One region of the Brachybacterium aquaticum genome, then DNA from elsewhere that is predicted to be linked to it. Evidence: predicted binding sites of a transcription regulator. Region 1 holds the regulator's gene; the other holds the start of a gene.

Region 1 (7,536 bases):
GAGAACCCCGATCGTGCCCATCGCCTTCCATCCCGACCCCGATTCCGACCTCGACGTCGACGGGACCACCACGGGAGGAGCCGGGGCCGACGCACTCCCGACGGACGCGGACGCGACCGGCGCCCCGACCCGCCCGGCCCCGTCGGCCGACGGGACCCCCGCGACCGACGGCACTCCCGCCACTCGCCGACGCGACCCCCTCACCGAGCGGATCCTCGCCCGCGGCGACGCCTCCGTCTCCGCCGTGACCTACGGCTCCGAGACCGACGGGGAGCAGTACGACCTCGCCGACCGCCAGGCGCTGCGCCGCGTCGCCGGGCTCTCCACCGAGCTCGAGGACGTCACCGAGGTCGAGTACCGCCAGCTGCGCCTGGAGCGCGTGGTCCTCGCGGGCCTGTACACCTCCGGCAACGCCGACGAGGCCGAGAACAGCCTGCGCGAGCTCGCTGCGCTCGCCGAGACCGCGGGTTCCGAGGTGCTCGACGGGATCCTCCAGCGCCGCGCCCACCCCGACCCTGCCACGTTCCTGGGCAAGGGCAAGGCTGCGGAGCTGGCCGAGATCGTCGCCGAGACCGGTGCGGACACCGTGATCGCCGACGGCGAGCTCGCCCCCGGCCAGCGCCGCGCTCTCGAGGACATCGTCAAGGTCAAGGTCGTCGACCGGACCGCCCTGATCCTGGACATCTTCGCCCAGCACGCCAAGTCCCGCGAGGGCAAGGCGCAGGTCGAGCTCGCCCAGCTCGAGTACCTCCTGCCGCGTCTGCGCGGCTGGGGCGAGTCGATGTCCCGTCAGGCCGGCGGTCGCGTCGCCGCCGGCGGCGCGGGCATGGGCTCGCGCGGTCCCGGTGAGACCAAGATCGAGCTGGACCGTCGGCGCATCCGCGACCGCATGGCCAAGCTCCGCCGGGAGATCAAGGAGATGGCTCCCGGTCGCGAGGCCCAGCGCGCCGACCGCACCCGCCACCAGGTGCCGGCCGTCGCGATCGCCGGCTACACCAACGCCGGGAAGTCCTCCCTGCTGAACCGCCTCACCGGCGCGGGCGTGCTCGTCGAGAACGCCCTGTTCGCGACCCTGGACCCGACGGTCCGCCGCGCCACCACCCCGGACGGGCGCGAGTTCACCTTCGCCGACACCGTCGGCTTCGTGCGCCACCTGCCCACCCAGCTGGTCGAGGCCTTCCGCTCCACCCTGGAGGAGGTCGGCGGCTCGGACCTGCTGCTGCACGTCGTGGATGCCTCCCACCCGGACCCGGAGGGGCAGATCACCGCCGTGCGCACCGTGCTCGGCGAGATCGAGGGCTTCGACGTGCCCGAGATCGTGGTGCTGAACAAGGCCGACCTCGCCGAACCCGAGACCATCGCCCGCCTGCGCAGCCAGGTGGGGGAGAGCGTCGTCGTCTCCGCCCGCACCGGCGAGGGCATCGAGGAGCTGCGCGAGCTGATCGCCGAGCACCTCCCGCGCCCCGCCGTCGAGGTGGACGTGGTGGTGCCCTACTCCCGCGGGGACCTCGTCTCCCGTGTACACACCACCGGCGAGATGCTCGAGGAGGAGGAGCACCTCATGGAGGGCACGCGCGTGCACGCCCTCGTGGATGAGGCGCTCGCCGCAGAGCTGCACGGCGCGGCCTGAGCGGGGAGGGCCCGGGCGGCCGATACGCTGAGCCGATGACCGCAGCGCCCGAGCACCCCGCCGTCCCTGCGGCGGGGGACGTGCCGCTGGGCACCCTGATGGAGGCCGCGGTCGCCGCCGTCGGCGGCTCGCCCCGCCCCGGCCAGCAGGCCATGGCCGAGGCCGTGGACACCGCCATGTCCGGCGGCCGTCACCTGCTGGTCCAGGCCGGCACCGGCACCGGCAAGTCGCTCGGGTACCTCGTGCCCGCGCTGCGCCACGCCCTGGCGAGCGGCCGGCCCGTGGTGGTCTCCACCGCCACCATCGCGCTGCAGACCCAGATCGTGCGCAAGGACCTGCCGCGGCTCGTGGAGGCGCTCGCCCCGCACCTGCCGCGCACCCCCACCTTCGCCCTGCTCAAGGGCCGCGCGAACTACCTGTGCAAGCACAAGATCGCCGGCGGCTATCCCGTGGACATCGAGCCCGGGGCCCTGTTCGCGGAGGCCTCCACCGACCCCTCGCGCAGCGGAGGGGAGCGACTCGGCGAGCAGGTCAAGCGCCTGCGCGAATGGGCCGACGAGACCGACTCCGGCGATCGCGACTCCCTCGAGGACGCCGTCTCCGACCGCGCCTGGCGCCAGGTCTCCGTCACCGGCAACCAGTGCATCGGCACCTCCTGCCCACTGGTGGAGAGCTGCTTCGCCGAGCGCAGCCGCGAGATCGCCCGCGAGGTGGACGTCGTGGTCACCAACCACGCCCTGCTCGCCATCGACGCCTTCGACAAGCACGGCATCATCCCCGACCACGACGTGGTCGTCTTCGACGAGGCCCACGACCTCACCGCCCGCGTCACCAGCGCCGTCACCGACCAGCTCAGCCCCGGCCTGCTGCGCGCCACCGTCCGCGAACTGCGCGGGCTCGGGGTCGCCGGCACCGCGCTCGAGGACGCCTCCGAGGAGCTGCGCGAGGCGCTCGAGCTCGCCCCCGACGGCCGTGTCATCGGCGACCTGCCGGAGCGGCTCGCCGACGCGATCGTGCAGCTGCGCGTCGAGGCGCGCACCGCCCACTCCGACGCGAAGGACGCCGGCGACGACTCCCTCGCCGGGGCACGCAAGACCGTCCGCGCGAACCTGCAGGAGATCATCGACGTCTGCGAGCGCCTCACCGACCCGGGGGAGGACGACGTCGTCTCCGTCTCCCGCGGCCAGGCCACCGGGCGGGTCTCCCTCCAGGTCGCCCCGCTCAGCGTCGCCGGCGCGATGCGCGGCGCCATCCTCGAGGAACGCACCGCCGTGCTCACCTCCGCCACCCTCGCCCTCGGCGGCCGCTTCGAGCCCGCCGCGGGGGAGGTGGGCCTCGCCCGCTCCGGGCGCATGGACGCCGACGCGCTGCCGCGCACGGAGGACTCCGGAGCGTGGGCCGGGATCGACGTGGGCAGCCCCTTCGACTATCGCCGCCAGGGCATCCTCTACACCGCCCGGCACCTCCCTCAGCCGGGCCGCGAGGGGCCCTCCCCGCTGATGCTCGACCACCTCACCGACCTGGTGGAGGCCTCGCGCGGGGGAGCGCTGTGCCTGTTCTCCTCGCGCCGCGGCGCGGAGCTCGCCGCGGAGCACGTGCGCGCCCGCCTGGACCTGCCGATCGCCGTGCAGGGCGAGGACTCGATGGCGAACCTGGTGCGCACCTTCCGCGAGCACGAGGACGCCTCCCTGTTCGGGACCCTCACGCTGTGGCAGGGCGTGGACGTGGCCGGACGCTCCCTGCGACTGGTCACCATCGACCGGATCCCCTTCCCCCGTCCCGATGATCCTCTGACCGCCGCGCGCCAGGAGCGCATCGGTGCGCACGGCGGCAACGGGTTCATGGCGGTCTCGGCCCAGCACGCCGCGCTGCTGCTCGCCCAGGGTGCCGGGCGGCTTATCCGCACCGAGTCCGATCGCGGCATGGTCGCGGTGCTCGACCCGCGACTGTCGACCGCGCGGTACGGGAGCTTCCTGCGCGAGTCGATGCCGCCGCTGTGGCCGACCTCCGACCCCGAGGTCGCCCTCGGCGCGCTACGCCGCCTCGCGGCGAGCTGAGCGCGCTGCCCCGCCTCGCGGCGAGCTGAGCGCACTGCCCCGCCTCGCGGCGAGCTGAGCGCACTGCGCCGCCTCGCGGCGGGCTGGAACCGCTCAGACGGCGCGCAGCACCGCCACGACCTTGCCGAGGATCTCGGCGTGGTCGCCGAGGATCGGGGCGAAGGCGGGGTTGTGGGGCATGAGCCAGACGTGGTCGTCGCGCTGGACGAAGGTCTTCACCGTCGCCTCGCCGTCGATCATCGCGGCGACGATCTCGCCCTTCTCCGCGGTGGACTGCGAGCGCACCACGACCCAGTCGCCGTCGCAGATGGCGGCGTCGATCATCGAGTCGCCGACCACCTGCAGCAGGAAGAGCTCCCCGCCTCCGACGAGCCGCTCGGGCAGGGTGAACACGTCCTCGACCTGCTCCTCGGCCGTGATGGGGATGCCGGCCGCGATCCGGCCCACCAGAGGCACGTTCACCGAGTGCGGCGTGAGGGTCGACTCCGGGGCGGCGGGGGCGGGGGCGTCATCCGCATCCGGCATGACGACCTCCATGGCGCGCGGACGCTTGGGATCGCGGCGCAGGAAGCCCTTGCGCTCGAGGGTCTGCAGCTGGTGGGCGACCGACGAGGACGAGGTCAGGCCCACGGCATCACCGATCTCCCGCATGGTGGGCGGGTATCCGCGCGCCGCGACCGCCTCGTTGATCGTCTCCAGGACCAGGCGCTGGCGGCGGGTGAGCCCCTCGGTGCGCGCATCGGCCGGCGCGTCGCCGCGGGCCCGGGTCGGCTTGGGGGTGCTCGTCGTCATCGTGCGGCCTCCTGAGGTCCTGGCGTGAGGGGTCCTGGCTTCGTCTGTCGGACCCTCGCGGTTCAGTAGGTCCGTGGCCCCAGACTAGGGCGGCACCGGACGGAAGCCAAACATGTGTTCGAGATTCCTCTTGCGTGTCGCACGACCCGACGGCTACAGTCGCACAGAAATTCGATCGAACAGGAGTTCGGAGATGCGTACCCATACCGCCACGGTCCTTCCCTTCCCGCGGCAGGACGAGCAGCGCCCCGCGCGTGCGGTTCGAGAGCACGTTCGACTCGAGCCGACCCGCCGCGGTCGCCTCCTCCTGACCGTCGTCGCCTTCCTGCTCGGCCTGCTCGTCGCGGCCGTCGCCCTGCTGGTGCTGGACCTCCCCGCCGCCCTCGCCGGCACCGAGGAGCGTCCCGCGGTCGTCACCGTCCAGCCCGGGGACACCCTCTGGGGCTACGCCGAGGAGCACGCCCCCGAGGGCGTGAGCCACTCGGAGTACGTCGCGCAGGTCCGCGCGCTCAACCACCTGCCCACCGGTCGGATCACCGCCGGCACCGAGATCGAGCTGCCTGCCGAGGGGAACTCCGCCCGCTGAGCGCATGCGGTGCCGGTACCCTGAGCGGATGCACTGCCCGTTCTGCCGCCACCCCGATTCGCGCGTCGTCGACTCGCGCACGTCCGACGACGGCGCGACCATCCGGCGCCGACGCCAGTGCCCCAACTGCTCCCGGCGCTTCTCCACCTCGGAGACCGCCTCCCTGTCCGTGCTCAAGCGCTCGGGCGTGAGCGAGCCCTTCAGCCGCGCGAAGGTCATCTCGGGCGTGCGCAAGGCCTGCCAGGGCCGCCCCGTCAGCGACGACCAGCTTGCGATGCTCGCGCAGAAGGTCGAGGAGAACATCCGCTCCAGCGGTCAGGCCGAGATCGACGCCCATCAGGTCGGTCTGGCGATCCTCCAGCCGCTCCAGGAGCTCGACCTCGTCGCGTACCTGCGCTTCGCGAGCGTCTACCAGGACTTCGACTCCCTCGAGGACTTCGAGGCCGCCATCGCGCGGCTGCGCGCCGAGGGCATCGGTGACGCTGCGGACGTGCAGGCCGCGACCGCCGGCGCCGCCGACTGAGCGCCGCACCTGTCACCCGGCCCCCCGGCGCGGCGGGGTCCACAGGATTCCCGGACGTGGTGCGGAGCGGGTCCCGGATGTGCTTAAGATGTCCTCCGTGCACCGACGAGGTGCGCGTCTGATCGGCGGTCGTGGAGGGGAAGCCACGGCCGCCGATCCTCGTTCCGGGACAGGTGAGCGGCGACCCGGGGATCGCTGGTCAGAGGATCGGCGGTCCGGGGATCGCCTGTCCGGGGGTCGGCAGCCCAGCGCTCAGGCGCCGTCTGCACCCTCCGGAGCCATGCCGGCCGGCAGCTCCCGTGCATGGACCACCCCGAGGTGCTGGGTCGAGCGCGACATGGCGACGTAGAGGTCGCCCGCGCCATGGGCGTCGATCAGCTCGGCCGGCTCGACGATCACCACGGTGTCGAACTCGAGGCCCTTGGCGTCCTGCGCGGTCATCACCGCGATCTCGTCGTCCACACCCGCGGACCCGGTCCCGATCCGGGGCAGGTCCCCGTCGGCCCGCAGCGCGGCGGCGAGGTCCTCGAGCCGCTCCGCCGCGGCGATCACCGCGATGCGCCCGGGGATCCGCGCATGCACGGCACGGACCGCCGCGGCGATGCGCGCCGTGAGCTGACCGGGCTCGGTCCGCTCCAGCAGCGGGTCCTCGTCCCCTTCGCGCACCGAGCTCACCGCGGTGACGGGCAGGGAGTGGGCCTGCGCCATCGCGACCGCGCGGTCCATGATCCGTGCCGGGGTGCGGTAGTTGACGGTGAGGTGCTCGACCTCGAGCCGGTCCTGGACGTATGGGGAGAGCGCCGCGGTCCACGAGTCGGTGCCACCGGCGGAGGAGGTCTGGGCGACGTCGCCCACCACGGTGAAGGACTTCGTGGGGGCGCGGCGCATCAGGGCGCGCCAGCTCATGGGGGAGTGCTCCTGCGCCTCGTCGACCACCACGTGGCCGTACGTCCAGGAGCGCTCGGAGGAGGCGCGCTCGGCGAGGGTGCGGCCGTCGCGGATGCGGCTCACCTGGTCGGCGAGGTCCTCGGCGCGGACGATGCCGGAGGTGTCGATGTTCTCGATGACCTTGCGGGCGTACTCCACGTCGGCGCGGCGCCGCTCGGCGTCGTCCTTGGCCTTCGCCTCCGCCGGGGCGGAGTCCTCGCCCAGCAGCTCGGCGATCTCGTCCAGCAGCGGCACGTCCTCGACGGTCCACTCGGCGTCCTTCGGGCGCACCAGCAGCGACACCCTGTCGGCGAGGGCCCTCGGTGCCGCGGCCCGCAGCCGGTCCGGGCGGGAGAGCAGGATCCGCAGGAAGCCCTGCGGGGTGTAGGGGAGCCAGGCGAGGTTCAGCTGCCGCCTCACCTCGGGATCGTGGCGCAGGTCCGAGAGCAGGTCGGGGCGGTCCTCGGGGACCACGGTGCGGCCCTCGGCCTTCAGCGCGCGCTCGTAGGCGTCGACCAGGCGGTCCATCGCCGCGCGGACGAACACGGTGCGGGCGGCGTTGTGGGGCCGGTGGGTGGCGCGCGCCTCGCGACGGGCGGAGCGCACCATGTCCCGGGTCAGCACGAGGTCGGTGCCGTCGATTCGCAGGCGCACGTCCTTCTCGGGGACGACCTGGCGCAGCTTGACGGCCTTGGCGAGCAGGTCCGCCATGGCGATGTCGCCCTTGACGCGCGCGACGTCGTCCTCGTCGTGCGCGAAGGTGGTCACGCCCGGGAACATCTCGCCGGGGGTCATCATCACCACGCCCGACTCGCCGAGGCTGGGCAGCACCCGCTCGATGTAGCGCAGGAAGCCGGGGGTGGGCGCCATGATCAGCACGCCCGTGTGCTCCAGGCGGCGACGGTGGGTGTACAGCAGGTAGGCGGCGCGGTGCAGCGCGACGGCGGTCTTGCCGGTGCCCGGCCCGCCCTGCACCACGAGCACGCCGCGGTTCTCGGAGCGGATGATGCGGTCCTGCTCG
Region 2 (7,536 bases), 930 kb from region 1:
GGGGGCGACGAACACCGAGGTGATCGCGAGCGCCAGGCCCCAGCCGAAGAAGACCCAGCCGATGCCCATGGCGCCGAACTCGATGCCGGCGGCGGCCGCGGCGTGCTCGAGCGGGAAGGGCGAGTAGGCCAGCAGGGTGAAGAAGCCGATGTTGTAGAACACGGCGGTCAGGGCCAGGGTGCGCAGGGCCGGGTTCTTCAGGGCCTTCAGTGCGGCGACCGGCGAGACCGGGGCCGGCTTCGCCTCGCGCTGGAGCAGGATCGCGATGGCGAGGAAGCCGATGCCCATGAGCACGGCGGTGCCGGCGAACGGTGCGCGCCAGGACACGGTGCCGAGCAGGCCGCCGAGCAGCGGGCCGAGGGCCATGCCGATGCCGAGCGCGGTCTCGTACAGGATGATCGCGCCGCCCGACGGGCCGGCGGTCGCCCCGACGATCGCCGCGAGAGCGGTGGAGATGAACAGGGCGTTGCCGAGGCCCCAGCCGGCGCGCAGGCCGATGATCTCGTTGACGCTGCCGGCGGTCGAGGCCAGCGCCGCGAACACGACCACGAAGGCCAGGCCGACGAGCAGGGTGCGCTTCACGCCCACCTTGCTGCCGAACCAGCTGGTGAAGAACATGGCGATCGCAGTGACGAAGAGGTAGCTGGTGAACAGCAGCATCGCCTGCGAAGGCGAGGCGTCCAGCTGCGAGCTGATCGCGGGGAGGATCGGGTCCACCAGGCCGATGCCCATGAAGGACACGGTGGCGGCGAAGGCGATCGCCCACACGGCCTTGGGCTGGTGGAAGGCGTCGCGGAGAGTCGGGATGGACGAGGCGGCGGGTGCCGCCTGGGCCGGGGCCGAGGTGGTCCCGGTGGTGGTCTCGGTGCTGCTCATACAGGACTTCTTTCCGTGGGGAGAGGACGGGTGGGGGAGCGGGCGGGCAGAGGGGTGCGGGGGTCCGTCGGCCGACGGGACCTCAGCGGTCAGGGGGATCAGCGGCCGGGGGATCAGCGGTCGTGGACCTCGAGGACCCCGGCGAGGATCTCCGAGGCCCGGGAGAGGGTCGCCAGATCCTCCTCGGGCAGGTGCTCGAGCAGGGAGCCGACGCCGACGGCGAGCTGCTCGCGCCAGATCGCCAGCTGCGCCGAGCCCTTGTCGGTGGTGCTGACCAGGACGGAGCGGGAGTCGGTGGGGTCCGGCTCCCGACGCACCAGCCCCTCCTCCTCGAGCCGCTTGATGACCGTGGTCGCCGTGGGGCGCGAGACGCGCTCGCGCTCGGCGATCTCGCTCAGCCGCAGCTTCCCGAAGCGCTCGATCGTGGCCACCACCCGCCAGGACACGGTGCCGACGCCCACCTCGGACCGTCGGGCCGCCATGCGGGCGAACAGGCTGCACACCAGCGCGAGGTGCTGGGGCAGCTCCTCGCGGGAGGGGTTGCCGGGCGCGGACTCGGTGCTGGAGGTGGCCGCGGCGTCGGGCGCCGCCGGGCGCTCGTCACCGGTCGCGGAGGGCAGAGAAGTTCTGGTCACGACGACTGATAGTAGTTCGCAATGCTAACTATGGCAAAAGGGGGCGAGGTGTGACGGTTCCTCCACAGCGCCGCTTCGTCCACATTCCCGGCCCGGGGGATGCGCCGTGTGCGCAGGGCGACTGGACTGGACGGACGCACTCGAACGCCCGTCCGATCCCGCCGTCCGTCGCACGCTTTTGCCGCACGCTTCTGCCGCACACCCCGGGAGACCGCCATGACCCTCGCCACTCCGCATCCCTCCCGCCCGACGGGCGAGGACCCGCCCCCGCCCGAGCCCCTCACCGCCGAGGAGGCCGAGGAGATGGGACAGCAGATCCAGCAGCGCGCGGCGCTCCTCGCGGCGGCGACCTGCGAGTTCCTGCTGATGCTCTCCGAGTTCGAGGCCCGCGGCGGGGTCGGCCACTACGTGGGGCTGAAGTCCACCGCGCACTGGCTCGCCTGGTCCTGTTCCATGTCCCCGGGCACCGCCCGAGAGCACGTCCGCGTCGCGCGGATCCTTCCCTCCATGCCGCTGACCGTCGCCGAGTTCCGTCGGGGGCGCCTGTCCTACTCCAAGGTCCGCGAGCTCACCCGCGTCGCGGACCGGGTCGACGAGGTGGTGCTCGTGGAGATGGCCCGTGCCATGACCGCCTCGCAGCTCGCCGCGACGATCGCCGGGTTCCGTGCGGCGGATGGCTCCCGCCTCGGCCAGGACGCCCGACGCCAGGCCCGCTGGTTCGTGCGCGACGACGGGATGGTCGAGGTCCGCGCAGTGCTCCCCGCCGAGCTCGGCGCCGAGGTCATCACCGCCCTCGAGCTCGCACTGGACCGTGACGGAAGCGCGCCGCCATCGGAGATTGAGGGTGAGCACGCCGACGCCTCGGCTTCACGCAACTCCGCCGCCGATGCACCGGCAGCCACCGCCGTCGATGACCCGCTCGCCGAGCGCCTCGCCGAGGTCACCACCGACGCCACCCTCGAGCAGCGCCGGGCCGACGCCCTCCACGACCTCGCCCGCACCTACCTCGACGCCACTCCGGACGACCGCTCCGGCGAAGACCGTCATGTCGTGATCGTGCAGGTCAGCGCCGAGGCGCTCGCGAAGAACGTTCCCGCGGGAACGCTTGCGCGCCCCGACGAGGAGCGAGACCCGTCGGCCGCAGCAGCGACCGCAGCCAGCGAGCCCGCCGACCCCTCAGACGTTCCCGCGGGAACGCCTCCGCGCAGCGGAGCGCTCGGCGCCGGACCCCTCGAACCCGCCACCGCCGAGCGTCTGGCATGCACGGGGAAGGTGTCCGTCGCGATCACCGATGCCGGCGGCGAGATCCTGCACCTGGGGCGCTCGCGCCGCCTCGCCTCCCGCGCCCAGCGCCGGGCCCTGCGCCTGCGCGATCGGACCTGCGGCTTCCCCGGCTGTCACCAGACCAAGCACCTCGACGCCCACCACCTCACGCCCTGGTCGCAGGGCGGCGCGACCGACCTGGAGGGACTCGTGCTGCTGTGCCGCCGCCACCACGTGATGGTCCACGAGGGCGGGTTGCGGGTGGTGCGCACCGTCACGCCGGGCGAGGGCGCGAGGTTCCGGGTGCTCGACTCCGACGGGATGCCCGTGCAGGCGGCATGGCCGGCGATGCTCGAGCACCTCGTGATCCGCCGCGGGACCGCCCTCGGGGGAGGACCCGACGCCCCGACCTCCGAGCTCCCGTCGGCCGACCCGGACCTCGCACATGGCGCCGGGCCCGTGGTCGACCCGGACCCCGAGCGCATCGCCGCGACCACCCGTGGGGAGGGCTTCAGCCTCGCGGCCTGCGTGGACGTGCTCTGCGAGAACGTGCTGCGGCTCGCCGCGTGAGAGCACTGAGCTCCCGTCGGCCGCACGACTCTCGCGCCAAGCCCCCCGCACACACGAGGGGCCCGACGGGCACCACGCCCGTCGGACCCCTCGATCCGGTCCTGCTCAGGTTGACCCGGCTCAGCCCTGCCGGCCGGTCAGCTCCCGCGCCTGCTTCTGCGCTGTCAGCGCGAGCTCCACGGCCTTGAAGGCGTGGGCCTGGGTCATGGCGTTCTCGGTGCGGTTCAGGACATCCAGGACCAGCTCGCCGAAGAACGGGTAGCCGACCTTGCCGTGGGCCTCGAGGCGGTGCTCGCCCGTGCCGTCCACGAGGATGACCTGGTCGGGGCCGTTGTCGGTGGTGACGTCGAGGTACTTGCGCAGCTCGATGTAGCCCTCGGTGCCGATCGCGAAGAAGCGGCCGTCGCCCCAGGTGCGCAGGCCCGAGGGGGTGAACCAGTCCACGCGTACGTAGCCGGTAGCGCCGGAGGACAGCGCGACGTGCGCGTCGCCGAAGTCGTCGAGCTCCGGGTGCTCGGGGTTGCCGAAGTTGCCGATCGCCGAGGAGAGGATCTCGGCGTCTTCCGAGCCGGTGAAGGTGAGCATCTGCTCGAAGTTGTGGGAGCCGATGTCGGTGAGGATGCCGCCGTAGCGGGCGCGCTCGAAGAACCAGTCGGGGCGGGTGGACGGATCGCCCATGCGGTGCGGGCCCTGGCCCTGGACCTGGATGACCTTGCCGATCGCGCCCTGCTCGATGAGCTGGGTGGCGAGCATGGCGGCCTCGACGTGGATCCGCTCGGAGTAATAGACCATGTACTTCCGGCCGGTGCGCTCCACGGCGGCCTTCGCCTCGGCGAGCTGCTCGAGCGTGATCAGCGGCGTCTTGTCGGTGAAGTAGTCCTTGCCGGCCTCCATCACCCGGATGCCCAGCGGTGCGCGCTCGGACGGGACTGCGGCGGCGGCGACCAGGTGCACCTCGGGATCGGCGAGGACCTCCTCCTCGCTCGAGGCGACCTGCACCTCGGGGAACCGCTCCTTGAACGCGGCGATGCGCTCCGGCTGCGGGTCGTACACCCACTTCAGCGTCGCGCCGGCGCCCAGCAGACCTTGGGTCATGCCTCCGATGTGGCCGTGGTCCAGGTGCATCGCGGCGAACACGAACTCGCCCGGGTCCACCACCGTCTTCGGCATCGCGGCGGGGGCGTAGTTGGCTCCTTCGGAGACGGCCATCGACAGTCCTTTCGGTCGAGTGTGCGGGCGGGCGCCCGGACGCAGTCCCTGCCAGTGTCGTGCATCACGACGGCCGACGGGGAGGGGTGCCGGAGGTTGCCAGGTCCGAACGGGCGCCCCGCACCACCCGCCGTCGGCCGCACCTACCGTCCCGTCGGCGTGACCTCGGACAACCCGGCCCCACGTCGCCGCCCCGTCGGGCCTACCCTGGACCCGAACGCCACATCGAGGTGCCCGCGACCAGCGCGCCCACCCCCGTCGGCCCCTCGCGGGCACGGGAAGGAGCAGCGTGATCGTGGTCCTCGCGAGCAGCCCCCTGCTCACGCTGTTCCTGGTCGTCGCGACCGGCGCCGTGCTCGGCGCGATCCCCTTCGGCCGCGTCCGCTTCGGCGCCGCCGGCGCCCTGTTCACGGGCCTGGCCCTCTCGGCGATCGCCCCGCAGCTCGGCGACGGGATGCAGATCGTGCAGTCGCTGGGCCTGGCGCTGTTCGTCTACACCGTCGGCATCTCCGCGGGTGCCGCCTTCTTCACCACCCTGAACAGGCAGCTGCCGCTGCTGGCCGCCGCGACCGGCAGCACCGTCCTCGCCGCGATCGCCACGATCGTGCTCGGCCACGTCCTCGGCCTCCAGCAGGACCTGACCCTGGGTCTGTTCACCGGCGCGCTCACCGCCGCCCCGGCGCTGGACGCCGCCTCGCGCTTGACCGGGACGGCCGGCCCGTCGGTCGGCTACGCCTTCGGCTACCCGATCGGCGTGATCGTCGGGATCGTGCTCGTCTCCACCGTCGTCACCCGCGCCTGGCCGGGCCGGAAGGACACCCCTGCGCTCGCCGGGAAGAGCCTGCGCTCGGCGACCGTGCGGGTAGACCATGCCGTGAACCTGCGCGATGTGCCCCAGTGGCACGAGCAGCGCGTGCGCTTCTCCTACCTGCGCCGCGACGGGAAGGTGCGCGTCATCGTCCCCGGCGAGGACCTGCTGGCCGGGGACGAGGTGGTCGCCGTCGGCATGCCGGAGGCGGTCGACGAGGTCATCGCCGAGCTCGGCGAGATCTCCGACCGGCACATCGCCCACGACCGCTCCCTCGTCGAGTTCACGCGCCTGACCGTCTCCAACCCCGACCTCGCCTCCCGCTCCATCGCCGAGCTGAGCCTGCCCGTCCGCTTCGGCGCCGTGGTCACCCGCGTGCGGCGCGGCGACCTCGAGCTGCTCGCCCGCGACGACCTCGTCCTGGAGCCCGGGGATCGGATCGCCGTGGTCGTGGACCGCCGGAAGCTCGAGGACGTCCACGCCTACCTCGGGGACTCCGACCGCAAGGCCAGCGAGCTCGACGCCCTCTCCGTGGGCCTCGGACTCGTGCTCGGCGTCGCCGTCGGCCTGGTCAGCGTGCCCATGCCGGGCGGCGGCAGCTTCGCCCTCGGCCCCGCCGCCGGCCCCCTCATCGTCGGCATGGCGCTCGGGGCGCTGCGCCGCACCGGCCCGATCGTGTGGTCCCTGCCGGGCGGCGCGAACGCGACCGTGCGCCAGCTCGGCCTGCTGCTCTTCCTCGCCGCACTCGGCCTCACCGCCGGGCCCGAGGTCGCGACCGTGCTGTCCTCCCCGACGGCCTGGCGGGCCGCGCTTCTCGCGGTCGTCGTCGCGGGGCTCAGCTGCGCGGTGCTGCTGATCGCGGCGCGCTGGATCCTCGACCTCTCCGCCCCGCGCTCGGCCGGCGCGGTCGCCGGCTTCCTCGGCCAGCCCGCAGTGCTGGACGCCGCGAACTCCAAGGTCGGCGACGAGCGCATCGAGACCGCCTACGCGACCCTCTTCGCCTTCTCGATCGTCGTGAAGATCGTGCTGGTCCCGGTGATCTGGAACCTCTGATCTCCCGTCAGGCCCCGGCGCCCGGCACCGCCGCCGGGCGCTCCACGGTGCTCGTGATCTCGACCCGCGCGCCCGAGGCCGCGGCCTCGAGCACACCGTTCATGACCTCCAGGACGTGCTGGCCGAGCGCGCCGCTCGCCCGCAGATCCGCCCCGCGCACCGCCATGTCCTGCAGCCCGATGCCGCGCCTGGCCTCGGCGTAGCCGCCGGTGACCGGCAGGGTCTCCCAGCCGTCGCCGCCCAGGCGGTGCAGCTGGACGTCGCCGTCGAACCGGTTGGGGTCCGGGACGGCGAGGGTGCCCGCGGTGCCGTGGATCTCGAGCGGATGGGCGCTGGTCGCGACCGCGTCGAAGCTCATCACGAGCGTGGACAGCACCCCGCTCTCGTGCACGAGCACGCCGGTGACATGGGTGTCGGTCGTGACCGGGATCGTCTCGCCCTCGCGCGGGCCCGAGCCGATCGTCCGCTCCGAGCGCAGACGGCTCGCGGCACCGACCACCGCCTCCACCGGACCCAGCAGCGTGACCAGGGCGTGGATGTAGTACGGGCCCATGTCCAGCAGCGGACCGCCGCCGGGTACGTAGTAGAAATCCGGCTGCGGATGCCAGCGCTCGTGACCCGGCGTGACCATCGTGGCCATCGCCGCGATCGGCGTGCCGATCACGCCGTCGTCGATCACGGCCCGGGCGGTCTGGGTGCCGGTGCCGAGCACCGTGTCCGGCGCGGAGCCGACCAGCACCCCGGCCTCCTCCGCCGCGGCGAGCACCCGCGCACCCTCCTCGGGGGTCACCGCGAACGGCTTCTCCGAGTACACGTTCTTGCCCGCCGCGATCGCGCGCAGGTCCACGTCCGCATGCGCGGCGGGGATCGTCAGGTTCAGGACCGTGTCCACCTCGGCATCGGCCAGCAGCTCGTCGACGGTGAGGACCCGGACGCCCTCCCGCCCCTCGGCCGCCGCTTCGGCGCGGGAACGGTCGAGGTCCGCGACCGCGACCAGCTGCGCGTCCGCGAGGCGGTCGAAGGTCTCGAGGTACTGGCGAGCGATGACCCCGCAGCCGATCATGCCCACCTTCATCGGGTCACCTCCGCGGCGGCCTTGCGAGGGGTGGTGCCGGCGTGGTC

The links. Region 1 encodes LexA, which represses DNA repair genes until DNA is damaged. Its sites were predicted from a motif close to TCGAACANNTGTTCGA; they were not measured.
Region 2: HNR70_RS13450 (HNH endonuclease signature motif containing protein) is a predicted target of LexA. The motif match lies at 1,652-1,667, and genes of this name have one in related genera.

What each region holds. Positions count from the first base shown of each region.
Region 1 is NZ_JACHLZ010000001.1:2,067,988-2,075,523, reverse strand. Features, by position in the region: gene hflX (GTPase HflX) at 14-1,630, shown strand; gene HNR70_RS09275 (ATP-dependent DNA helicase) at 1,666-3,687, shown strand; gene lexA (transcriptional repressor LexA) at 3,781-4,479, opposite strand; gene HNR70_RS09265 (LysM peptidoglycan-binding domain-containing protein) at 4,673-5,065, shown strand; gene nrdR (transcriptional regulator NrdR) at 5,094-5,588, shown strand; gene HNR70_RS09255 (HelD family protein) at 5,841-7,536, opposite strand, start outside.
Region 2 is NZ_JACHLZ010000001.1:2,999,426-3,006,961, reverse strand. Features, by position in the region: gene HNR70_RS13460 (MFS transporter) at 1-876, opposite strand, end outside; gene HNR70_RS13455 (MarR family winged helix-turn-helix transcriptional regulator) at 990-1,511, opposite strand; gene HNR70_RS13450 (HNH endonuclease signature motif containing protein) at 1,728-3,344, shown strand; gene HNR70_RS13445 (Gfo/Idh/MocA family protein) at 3,465-4,553, opposite strand; gene HNR70_RS13440 (aspartate:alanine exchanger family transporter) at 4,843-6,414, shown strand; gene HNR70_RS13435 (Gfo/Idh/MocA family protein) at 6,422-7,489, opposite strand; gene HNR70_RS13430 (ThuA domain-containing protein) at 7,486-7,536, opposite strand, start outside.